3 regions of the Candidatus Thiodictyon syntrophicum genome follow, and region 1 is predicted to be linked to each of the others. Evidence: predicted binding sites of a transcription regulator. Region 1 holds the regulator's gene; each other region holds the start of a gene.

Evidence for each region. The regulator FNR, encoded in region 1, switches genes on or off when oxygen is low (the NO sensors DNR and NnrR bind a similar motif). The targets are predictions, from matches to a motif close to TTGATNTANATCAA.
Region 2: the regulator FNR is predicted to act here: its motif matches at 1,335-1,348, upstream of hcp (hydroxylamine reductase).
Region 3: the regulator FNR is predicted to act here: its motif matches at 1,631-1,644, upstream of THSYN_RS19030 (hydrogenase small subunit).

The regions. Positions count from the first base shown of each region.
Region 1 covers NZ_CP020370.1:4,829,696-4,832,967, reverse strand. The annotation lists gene THSYN_RS20410 (DUF1788 domain-containing protein) at 275-850, opposite strand; gene THSYN_RS20405 (DUF1819 family protein) at 994-1,605, opposite strand; gene fnr (fumarate/nitrate reduction transcriptional regulator Fnr) at 1,623-2,381, opposite strand; gene THSYN_RS20395 (sulfur globule family protein) at 2,530-3,078, opposite strand.
Region 2 covers NZ_CP020370.1:5,606,609-5,609,880, reverse strand. The annotation lists gene THSYN_RS23780 (SAM hydrolase/SAM-dependent halogenase family protein) at 1-232, shown strand, start outside; gene THSYN_RS23775 (tellurite resistance TerB family protein) at 304-1,086, shown strand; gene hcp (hydroxylamine reductase) at 1,476-2,768, shown strand; gene THSYN_RS23765 (DUF433 domain-containing protein) at 3,116-3,272, shown strand, end outside.
Region 3 covers NZ_CP020370.1:4,531,744-4,535,015, reverse strand. The annotation lists gene THSYN_RS19035 (nitrate reductase) at 1-247, opposite strand, end outside; gene THSYN_RS19030 (hydrogenase small subunit) at 301-1,365, opposite strand; gene THSYN_RS19025 (DsrE/DsrF/TusD sulfur relay family protein) at 1,943-2,338, opposite strand; gene THSYN_RS19020 (rhodanese-like domain-containing protein) at 2,220-2,534, shown strand; gene THSYN_RS19015 (cytochrome-c peroxidase) at 3,254-3,272, shown strand, end outside.

The DNA.
Region 1 (3,272 bases):
TAATAATAAGGAATGATCTTGGAGGATCGATGATTCGTTATCGGCCGCCGCCGCGCTGATTTCCTCATCTGTGTTAATCTGTGTCATCTATGGATATTCTTCATCCGGCTGATCGGAAGAGTTGTCCACAGATGACACAGATGAACACAGATAAGAAAAGAAATGATCTCGGAGGATCGATGATTCGTTATCGGCTGCGGCAGCCTCGCTGATTTCTTCATCTGTGTCAATCTGTGTCATCTGTGGACCATTCTTCATCCGGTGAATCTGTGGATCAGCTCACGAGCCTGAAGGCGCGGTAATAGGGTTTGTCCTGTAAGGTGCCGAACAGCCGCAGGGATTGACCGTCGTAGTCGCCGGGGTAGAACAGCACGAGCGGCGTGCTGCCCATGCGGTGGTGGAGATTGTTCAGCAGGTTGTGGGTGCGCAGCAAGGGGTAGGCTGCGCCGACTCCGGAGACGAGCACCAGGTCCTGTTGCGCGGGCTTGACCTCGGTGGCGAGCACGGCCGCCAGCTTGCCCGCGTCCAGCGGTGCGGCGAGCGCCTTGCGTAGCGCCGCATCACCTTGCTTCTGGTGGAGGGCCAGGGCCTTGTCATAAAACCCGCGGTCCTTCAGGTGGCGGATGATCAGGTCGAACAGGTTGATGTGCGTGAAGCGCAAGCTGGGCCGACGCTTGGGGATCTGGGTGAGGAGGAAGGCGAGGTGCCCGCGCACCTCCAACTCCCGTTCGGCGGGATAGTCGAAGGCGTAGAACGGGATCTCGTTGCCCAGGCCCTTGCCTTGGAGGAAGTCGTCGGCGGTGACGCGCTCCAGGATCTGGTCGAGACGTTGGTTGAAGACGCCGCTCATGCTTCGCCCTCAAGATGTCCACAGATGACACAGATGAACACAGATAAGAAAAACGAATTCTTAAAGGGTTGATTATTCGTCATCGATTGCCGAAGCCTCGCTGGTTTCTTCATCTGTGTTCATCTGTGGACAATTCCTGTTCTTCAACTCGCCCGGGGGTCAACCTCCATGCAGCGCAGGGCATAGTCCCGGCCGTGGGTCCTGAGGTAGCCCGCCACCGTCGGCGCGACCGTCAGGGGCCTCAGGGTCCGGGTGCGCGCGTCGGACAGGTAACCGGCCTCGGTCAGCATGCCGAAGACGCGGGTGCGCAGGCTGGTCAGGGTCCCGGCGGACCAGTCAGGTGTGCGGGGGTCGCGGGTGTGGCAGTCCTCGACATAGCGGTCCCAGTGCTGGGCCTTGAGCCGTTCCTCGAAGCGCCGGTAGAGGTCGCGGACGACCAGGTCCATAAAGTCTCCGACCAGGGGGGAGTAGGTGATGGTTGCGGCGAAGAGCGCCTGGGTCGCTACCGGCCTGTCGCCGTCACGTACCAGGCGCCATAAACCCTCAGTCATGGTCCGCAGCCGGGCGCGGATCAGCAGGGCCTTGGTCGATGCCGTGGTGGGCGAGCGCTTGCGCAGCAGGTTGTCCCCTTCGATGGCCTGCTTCCAGCCGGCCGCATCGACGCCCGCGAGCAGGAGCTCGGCCACGCGGCGGCTCTCCGGGACCATGAGTCCGCCCTTGGTGAAGTTGGCCTGGTAGCGTCCGTCATGGGTCACTTGGGAAACCTGATACCTCAGGTCCGCTGCTGCTGCTGCCGCATCGTGCCCATACCATCCGCCAGGGTCGCCAGCGCGTCCAGATCGAAGATCTCGATGTGCTTGCGCTCCACTCCCAGGAGGCGGTCGTCCTGGAAGCGGGTAAAGATGCGGCTCACCGTCTCCACCGCGAGCCCCAGATAGTTGCCGATCTCGTGGCGCGACATGCTCAGATAAAAATCGGTCGGCGACAGCCCGCGCCGTTGCAGCCGCTTGGACATGTCGAGCAGGAAGGCCGCCAGGCGTTCTTCCGCGTTCTTCTTGCCGAGCAGCAGGAGCATGTCGGTGTCGTGGCCGATCTCCTTGCTGAGCAGTCGGTAGAGGTGATGCTGGAGGCCGGGGATGATCGCCGTCAGTTGCGTCAGTAGCTGGAAGGGGACCTCGCAGATTGAGGAGGTTTCCAGCACCTTGGCGAAGCAACTGTGGGTGCGTCGGTCGATGGCGTCGAGTCCGATGACCTCACCCGGCAGGTGAAAGCCCAGCACCTGCTCGCCGCCTTCCGGACTGGGCGCGAAGCTCTTGAGCGAGCCGGTCTTGACCACGTAGAGCGAGCGGAAGCGATCACCGCTGCGAAACAGCAGGTCCCCGCGGTGCAGCGGCCGGGCGTGTTTGACGATATCTTCGAGCCGCTCCACGTCTTGGGGGCAGAGCCCCATGGGCAGACAGAGGGTTGAGAGCGAGCAACTCTTGCACGCAACCCGCATCGTCTCGATGGAAATGATGGTTGGTTGACTCAAGACGACATCCCCCGCTTTTCTCAATACTCTATATTGGGTCGATTCTTGATCTGGATCAAGTCACGGATGCCGCCGGGGGTGCGACGACGAAAAAAAAGGCCGCGCCCGGGGGGCGCGGCCTGGGGTGTCCCTCAGGACCTTGGACGTCTTACCTGGCTTCGCCGACCGGCGGGGCGGGCGGCGCCGGGGGTGCACCGTAGGGGGCAGTCGGGGCCCCGTAGCCATAGCCGGGGTAGCCGCCGCCGTAGGCGTTGGCCTGGGGCGCGTAACCAGGCGCTCCATAGCCGGGTGCTCCAGGGCCGTAGCCCGGCGCCCCGTTGCCCGGGTAGCCGCCGCCCGGGGCTGCATAACCCGGTGCGCCGTAACCGTAACCCGGTGCGGCGTAGCCCGGGTAGCCACCACCGTAGCCCGGGTAGCCGCCGTAACCGCGTCCGTCGCCGTAACCGCGCCCGTCGCCATAACCGCGACCGTTGCCGTAACCACGGCCGTTGCCGTTGCCGCGGCCGCTCATGTTCATGTTGAAATCACCGGAACCGTCGCCCAGCATGTCGTTCCACATGTCACCGACGCCGTTGCCGTTGCCGTTACCCCAGCCGTTGCCGCCGCCGGGGCCGCCCCAGGCCTGCGCGGGGTTGGCGGCAAAGACGGCGGTGCCGACGATGGCGGCGACGCTGATCAGCTTGGCAAAAGAATGCATTAGGATGGATGCTCCGCAGTGGGTTGTCGTTCAGATTGGGCAGCCAGCGTCGATCCACCGCGATCCTGCGTCGGCCGTGTGTCTCGCGTTTGCGAGGTCCTCGCCGACTATACGCGCGAACCCCTGACTTTGATAGGCAAACCGGTGTGCGCTCGGGTCCGGCAGGGGCCTTGGGTCGCCGACCGGCGCGTTGC
Region 2 (3,272 bases), 780 kb from region 1:
CTATGGCAACCTGATGTGCGGGCTGCGCCCGCCTGCCGATCCGCCCGGGGCGCAACTGCGTGCGGCTGGGCGGACCCTGGCGTATGCCCGCACCTTCTGCGAGGTGCCCCCCGGGCAGGCGTTCTGGTACGAGAACGCCCTGGGCCTGGTCGAGATCGCGGTCAACCAGGGGCGGGCCGACCGGGTGCTGGGACTCGCGCCCGGCGATCCGGTGCAATTTCATTCCGGGTAACACTGGAAAAGGGGTTTCGACGACGCTATCTCCCCTGCGCGATACCACCAACCACCAGCGCGGAGCGATCGATGGCGAACTTGAGCGAACTCGTCGGTACCTTCATCCAGAACACGATGTCCCCCTCCGGCGGGGAGCGGGTCGGCAATGTCCTCAAAGACCTGCAGGCCAATGTCGGTAACATGGTCAACCGCCAGGGAGGGGCCGGCGGCATCCTGGAGAAGGTGCTGGCACAGGCCAAGACCACGCTGGGCAATGCCTCCCAGAACCCCGCGCAGGCGGCCGGTCTTGGCGCCGTGCTCGGGTCCCTGTTGGGCGGCGGCGGCAGTTCAGTCTCCGGTGCCATCAAGGGCGGGGCCCTGGCGATGCTCGCAGGCATCGCCTACAAGGCCCTGACCAATGCCGGTCAGGGGGCCGAGGGTGGGTCGGCGCCGGTGTTCAGCGGCGGCGCGGTCCCAGTCGGTATGACGGCGGCGCAGACCCCGGCGGACCACCAGGTCCTGGCGAACACCGCGGAGTTGGTCATCAAGGGCATGATCAACGCCGCCAAGGCGGACGGGGAGGTGAGTGCGGACGAGATCACCCGCATCGTCGGCAAGCTCAAGGAGGCCGGCATGACCGGGGATACGGAGGCCTGGATCATGAAGGAACTGCGCCAGCCCCTGGATCTCGACGCCTTCGCCGCCGCCATCCCCAACCAGGAGGTGGCCGCCCAGGTCTATGCCGCCTCGCTCCTGGCGATCGAGGTCGACACCCCCCAGGAAGTGGCCTACCTGGCCGACCTGGCCAGGAAGACCGGCCTTGATGCGGCCGTTGTGCAGAACATCCAGCAGACGCTTGGGGCCAAGGTCTGAGCGGCGCGGGGACCCGCTGACCAAACCGGTGCCGGGCATGTCGCTCGGTCCGCACAGCGGACCCTACAGGCAGACTTCGCGCCCGTAGGGTCCGCTGTGCGGACCGCGCTGTCGCGAGTCCGTAGGGTCCGCTGTGCGGACCGAGCGCCGCGAACCGGAGCGATGACCAAGGCCGCCGCGGCCCCGGGTGAGGTCGGGCGCGTGCCGCCGTCCGCTGCCGCCCCTACCAGAGTCCCGCCCCGGTGGATTTGATTCGCGTCAAGGCCATCCCGCCCGCACCCATCGATACTCCTCGTCGAGCGCCGGCCGCTCACCGGTCCCTGTTCCCAAGGGCCGGCAGCGACGCCGTATGCGTACCTGACCCGATTCCCGGCAAGAGAGTATCCCCCATGCACTGCAATCAATGCGAACAGACCTTTCGTCAGACCGCCTGCGTCAATTCCCCCGGCACCTGCGGTAAGGACGCTGACGTCCAGTCATTGCAGGAAACCCTGCTCTACGGGCTCAAGGGCATGGCCGCCTACGCCAACCACGCGCGCCGACTGGGCAAGCACGATGAGGCGGTCTCCGCCTTCATCGAAGAGGCCCTGTTCGCGACCATGACCAACGTCAACTTCGATCCGGAGTCGCTGCTGGAACTGTGTCTCAAATGCGGGGAGATGAACCTGCGGGTGATGCAACTGCTCGACGAGGGCCATGTCGAAACCTTCGGCAAACCGGCCCCCATCAAGGTCAAGGAGGGCACCCAGGCCGGCCCCGGCATCCTGGTCACCGGCCATGACCTGCTGGACCTCTGGGACCTGCTCAAACAGGTCGAAGGGACCCCGATCAAGGTCTACACCCACGGCGAGATGCTCCCGGCCCACATGTACGCCAAGTTCGCCGCGCATCCCAACCTGGCGGGCCACTACGGCGGCGCCTGGCAGGACCAGAAGCGCGAGTTTGCCGCCTTCCCGGGGCCGGTGCTCGGCACCACCAACTGCGTCCTGATCCCCCCGCAGAGCTACAGCGGCCGGCTCTTCACCACCCGTGCCACCGCCGTGCCCAATGGCCAGCGCCTGACCGATGGCGACTTCTCCCCGGTGATCGCCGCCGCCCTGGCCGGCCCCCCCTGTGCAGAGCACATCACCGGCGAATCCACCATCGGCTTCCACCGCACCGTCCTGCTGGATCAGGCCCAGGCCATCGTCGATGCGGTCAAGGCCGGCAAGATCAGCCGCTTCTTCGTCATCGGCGGCTGCGACGGGGCTGAGAAGGGTCGCAACTACTTCACCGACTACGCCCAGGCGACCCCGCCGGATTCATTCATCCTGACGCTCGGCTGCGGCAAGTTTCGCATCCGCGACCACGACTATGGCGAGCACCTGGGCCTTCCGCGCCTGATGGACATGGGCCAGTGCAACGACGCCTATGGCGCCATCGCCGTGGCCGCCGCCCTGGCCAAGGCCTTCAACTGCGGCGTCAACGACCTGCCGCTGACGCTCGTGATCAGTTGGTTCGAGCAGAAGGCCATCGCCGTGTTCCTGACCATGCTGCATCTGGGTATCCGCGGGATCACGCTGGGGCCCAATCCGCCGGCCTTCATTACGCCCAACGTCTTCAAGATCCTGCAGGAACGCTATGACCTGCGCCTGACCGGGGCCGATGCGCAGGCCGATCTGCGGTTGGCCATGGCCGCCTGAGGGGTCGCCGAATCGGCCTCGATCATTATTCCGGCCACCTCGAGGGTGACTTCCGTCGCGGCCTGGCGGCCGCTGCTACGCCGTAGGAGCGGCCCCCAGGCCGCGACGAGTTGCCGAAAGGCCTGTGGCCGGAGCTATGATCAAGGCCGCCGAACCGCGCGGCGAAGGCGCCCCAGGTGCTGACCCGATCAGGGGCGCCGTCCGTCACCCCGGAACATGGAAGTTCCCCGTGCTCTCAGGTCGCAGGAGGGGCAAGTCGAGACCCACATCATGCGCAGATTCCCCGCGTCCCCGGCCCCAGGTGCATAATCCGACCAGCAGACTCACCGACTTGACCGGAGCGGCCCATGAACCGAGACGACCTGTTGCACCGAATCACAGCGCGCCCCGACGTATTCGGCGGCAAACCAATCATCCGCGACCTGCGGATCTCAGTGGAAATGGTGCTGTCGCTGTTGGCGCAAGGTGAGGCCACCGACGCCATCCTGGCCGACTATCCCGGTC
Region 3 (3,272 bases), 300 kb from region 1:
TGGCGAAATGGAAGAAATAGGCCATGATCGTCTGATAGCGGGTGGCGACGGTGAACTCACCGCTGGGCCAGGCGCGGCTGAACACGGTGCGATAGCCTTTGAAGTTTCCGAAGGCATCCCGCGGCCGGGACAGGTCGGCCCCGCGGGTCAGAATGAGAACCCCGAGCAGGCGCCAGATGGTGCCGGCCACGAGGATGATGAGTGCCCAGTGGATCACCGGGCCGCGCGCGAACTCCAACAGATTCATAGCGGGAATCCTCCTGTGGATTCTTTATTTTTGTCTTGGTTTCAGTCGTCTTGCTATTCCGCGGCCCGGTGTGCGGCCGCGGCCTGCTCCTTCTTGGAACGGGCGGCCAAGGCCGCCCCGGCACCGACGCCGGCACCGACCATGGCCGCGACGCCCATCGTCGGGCCGGTGCCGAACTGACCGCGGGCGATGGACTCATAGATCCCGCCGTTGTCCCAGAAACCGGGCTCGCAGCAGCCGATGCAGCCGTGACCGGACTGGATCGGGAAGCTCACCCCCTGATTCCATTTCACGTTGGCACAGGCGTTGTAGGCGACCGGGCCCTTGCAGCCCAGCTTATAGAGGCACCAGCCTTTGCGCGCCCCCTCGTCATCGAAGGTCTTGGCAAAGAGCCCGCGGTCATAGAAAGGTCGGCGGTAACAGCGGTCGTGGATGGTGTCGCCGTAGAAGGCGAGCGGGCGGCCCAGCGCGTCGAGCGCCGGCAGGGTGCCCAGGGTAAGGTAATGGGCGAGCACCCCGGTCATCGCCAGCGGAATCGGCGGACAGCCCGGGATATTGATGATCGGCTTGTCCTTGATCAGGTCCGAGACGCTGACCGCGCTGGTCGGATTGGGGGCGGCCATCGGCAGTCCGCCATAGGCGGCACAGGTGCCCACGGCGATGATGGCGGCGGCATTGGGGGCGGAGTCCATCAGCATGTCCAGGTTGCTGATGCCGGCGATGGTTGAATAGGCCTTCACCGTCGGGATGGAGCCGTCGACCAGCAACAGGTACTTTCCCGCGTTCTCGCGCATCGCCTCCTCGCGCGCCGCCTCGGCCGCCCGACCGGAGGCCGCCTGCAGGGCGTGATGGTAGTCCAGCGAGATGAAGTTGAAGATCAGGTTCTCCAGCGTCGGCGCATGGGACCGGGTCAGGGCCTCGGTGCAGCCGGTACACTCTTGAAAAGAGAGCCAAATCACGGACGGGCGCCGGACCTGCTCCAGGGCGTCCGCCATCACCGGCACCAGGGTCGCCGGCAGGGCCATCACCGAGGCGGTGGTGGTGCAGAATTTGAGAAAGGCACGACGACTGACCCCTTGGCTGCGCAGCAGTTCGCCAAGGGTGGAGTTGTGGGCCATAGGAGTTCCTCCTCGTCTTATATTAGTATGTTCTCACCGGGCGTCGGCAGGCGGGGCCTGCGCTCGCGGCGCCGTCGGCGCCGTGCCCGGTGAGTGGTGACCGGCCAAAGTCACAGTAATTGACAATTCGCAATCGTTGGCAATAGGCGCCTCCGCGTTCGTGGTTGGTGGTCGCCCGGACGGGTGTCCGGCGGTCAGTTCGGTGGATCGTTTCGTTACGGTGCCGTTGCGGGTCGATACTAGCAGAAAAAATTGCCGGATTGGGTTGAGCCAGGTCAGGTGAATGGCCAAATACGGCGCCATCGGCTATTTCTCATAGTGCGCGCACGAGCTATTGGAAAAACGAGTGGATCTTATGCAAGTAATGAATCATTAACTTAATTAATTATCTAGCTAAATGATAAATTACTTATATATGGTGGAGTGCGCGTCGATCCGTGAGTCGAACGCGTGGCAGGGGAGGGGAGGGGAGGGGAGGGGGGCAGCAACGACAGCGATGGCATCGCGCACCGTCGCGTTGGTGGCTGTGAGGGGCAGGGCCGGGTCACCAGGCTTGCGGCCCTGCCCAGGGATGGGTTCAGAAGGTCAGAACCCTGTCGCTGTCGATGACCCACTGCGCCAGCGCCTTCATGGTCGAGTGCTCGGCGCCGTCGAAATAGGGATGGTTCCTGTAAAGGCCGCAGCGCGTCATGCAAGTGCCGCAAACCTTCACTACCACGCCGCGTCCGATCAAGGACTTGAGCATCTGCGAAAGATCCTGGTCGTAGCCCTCAGGCGGACGGCAGGCATCGCGGGCCAGGTCGACCGCATCGTTCATCAAGAAGCAGCGCACCGCCTGTCCGTCGTCGACCAGGGTGTCGGCCAGGCGCAGTGCGTTCCAGGTGACATCGGTGCGCGACGGGCTCGTGACGGTGCTCGATGTGCGCCCGCCCGAGGAGTACGCCCAAGGCCATGTGGCCGGTGCGTTGAACATTCCGCTGGATCAATTGCAGGCGCGGCTCCAAGACCTGCCGCCGGATCGCGAGGTCGTTGCCTACTGCCGCGGTCCCTGGTGCGTGCTCTCGTTCGAGGCGGTGGCGCGGCTGCGTGAGGCGGGATTCTCCGCGCGTCGTTTGCGCGACGGCTGGCCGGAATGGCAGCGAGCGGAATTGTCGGTGGCAAGCGACTGACCAACTGCTCTCGCACCTTGGCCGACCGGATTTTCGGGGGGGCGACCTCAGCCTTGGGGTCTGGACGCGCAGGATGGCCGTTGTCTGGTAACAGGGCGGTGCGGGAGGATCGCCGACGAGGTCCCCGGCCGACGGCATGTCGGCGACGGGGCGCCTCGGGATCGGTCGTCAGGGGACCGAGGGGGCTGGTGGAGCGGGACCTGATGCTGGAAGCCGGGGGCTCCGCGGCGCGGTCTCAGGTCACGATGTTGTAGAGGATCAGGAACGGTGCGGTAAACACGATGGCGATCGACAGCAGCTCGCTGATCGTCAGTTCCTTCATCTTAAGCAGATATCTCATTGCGGCTTGCCTGTATGTTGTGGAGGATGACGCCCGACGGGCGCGGTCTGTCTTAAACCCGACTTCGGGACCCTCGATGGGTCGGTCACGGGAATTGTTAATATATTAGTATATAACCAAATAAACGTCAATCTGGGTTTCGGAAAGTGCCGACCCGGTCACACTCCCACACCCCTCAGGGCTTTCCCGAGTCGGACGACAACGCTTAAGTATTAGTGCGTTACGCTCTCGGTTGGCGACTGAAAGGGTAAGCACCTGGTAAGCGTCTGTAATCGTTCAGGCCCCCCGTCTGCCTCAGGGCTTGCCAAAGCGCATTTACCTTCCCCGCCCGGCCCGCTAATCTGCCCCCGCCCGTTCACACCTCTTGGGGAGTCGATCCATGAAACTGCGCCTCATCG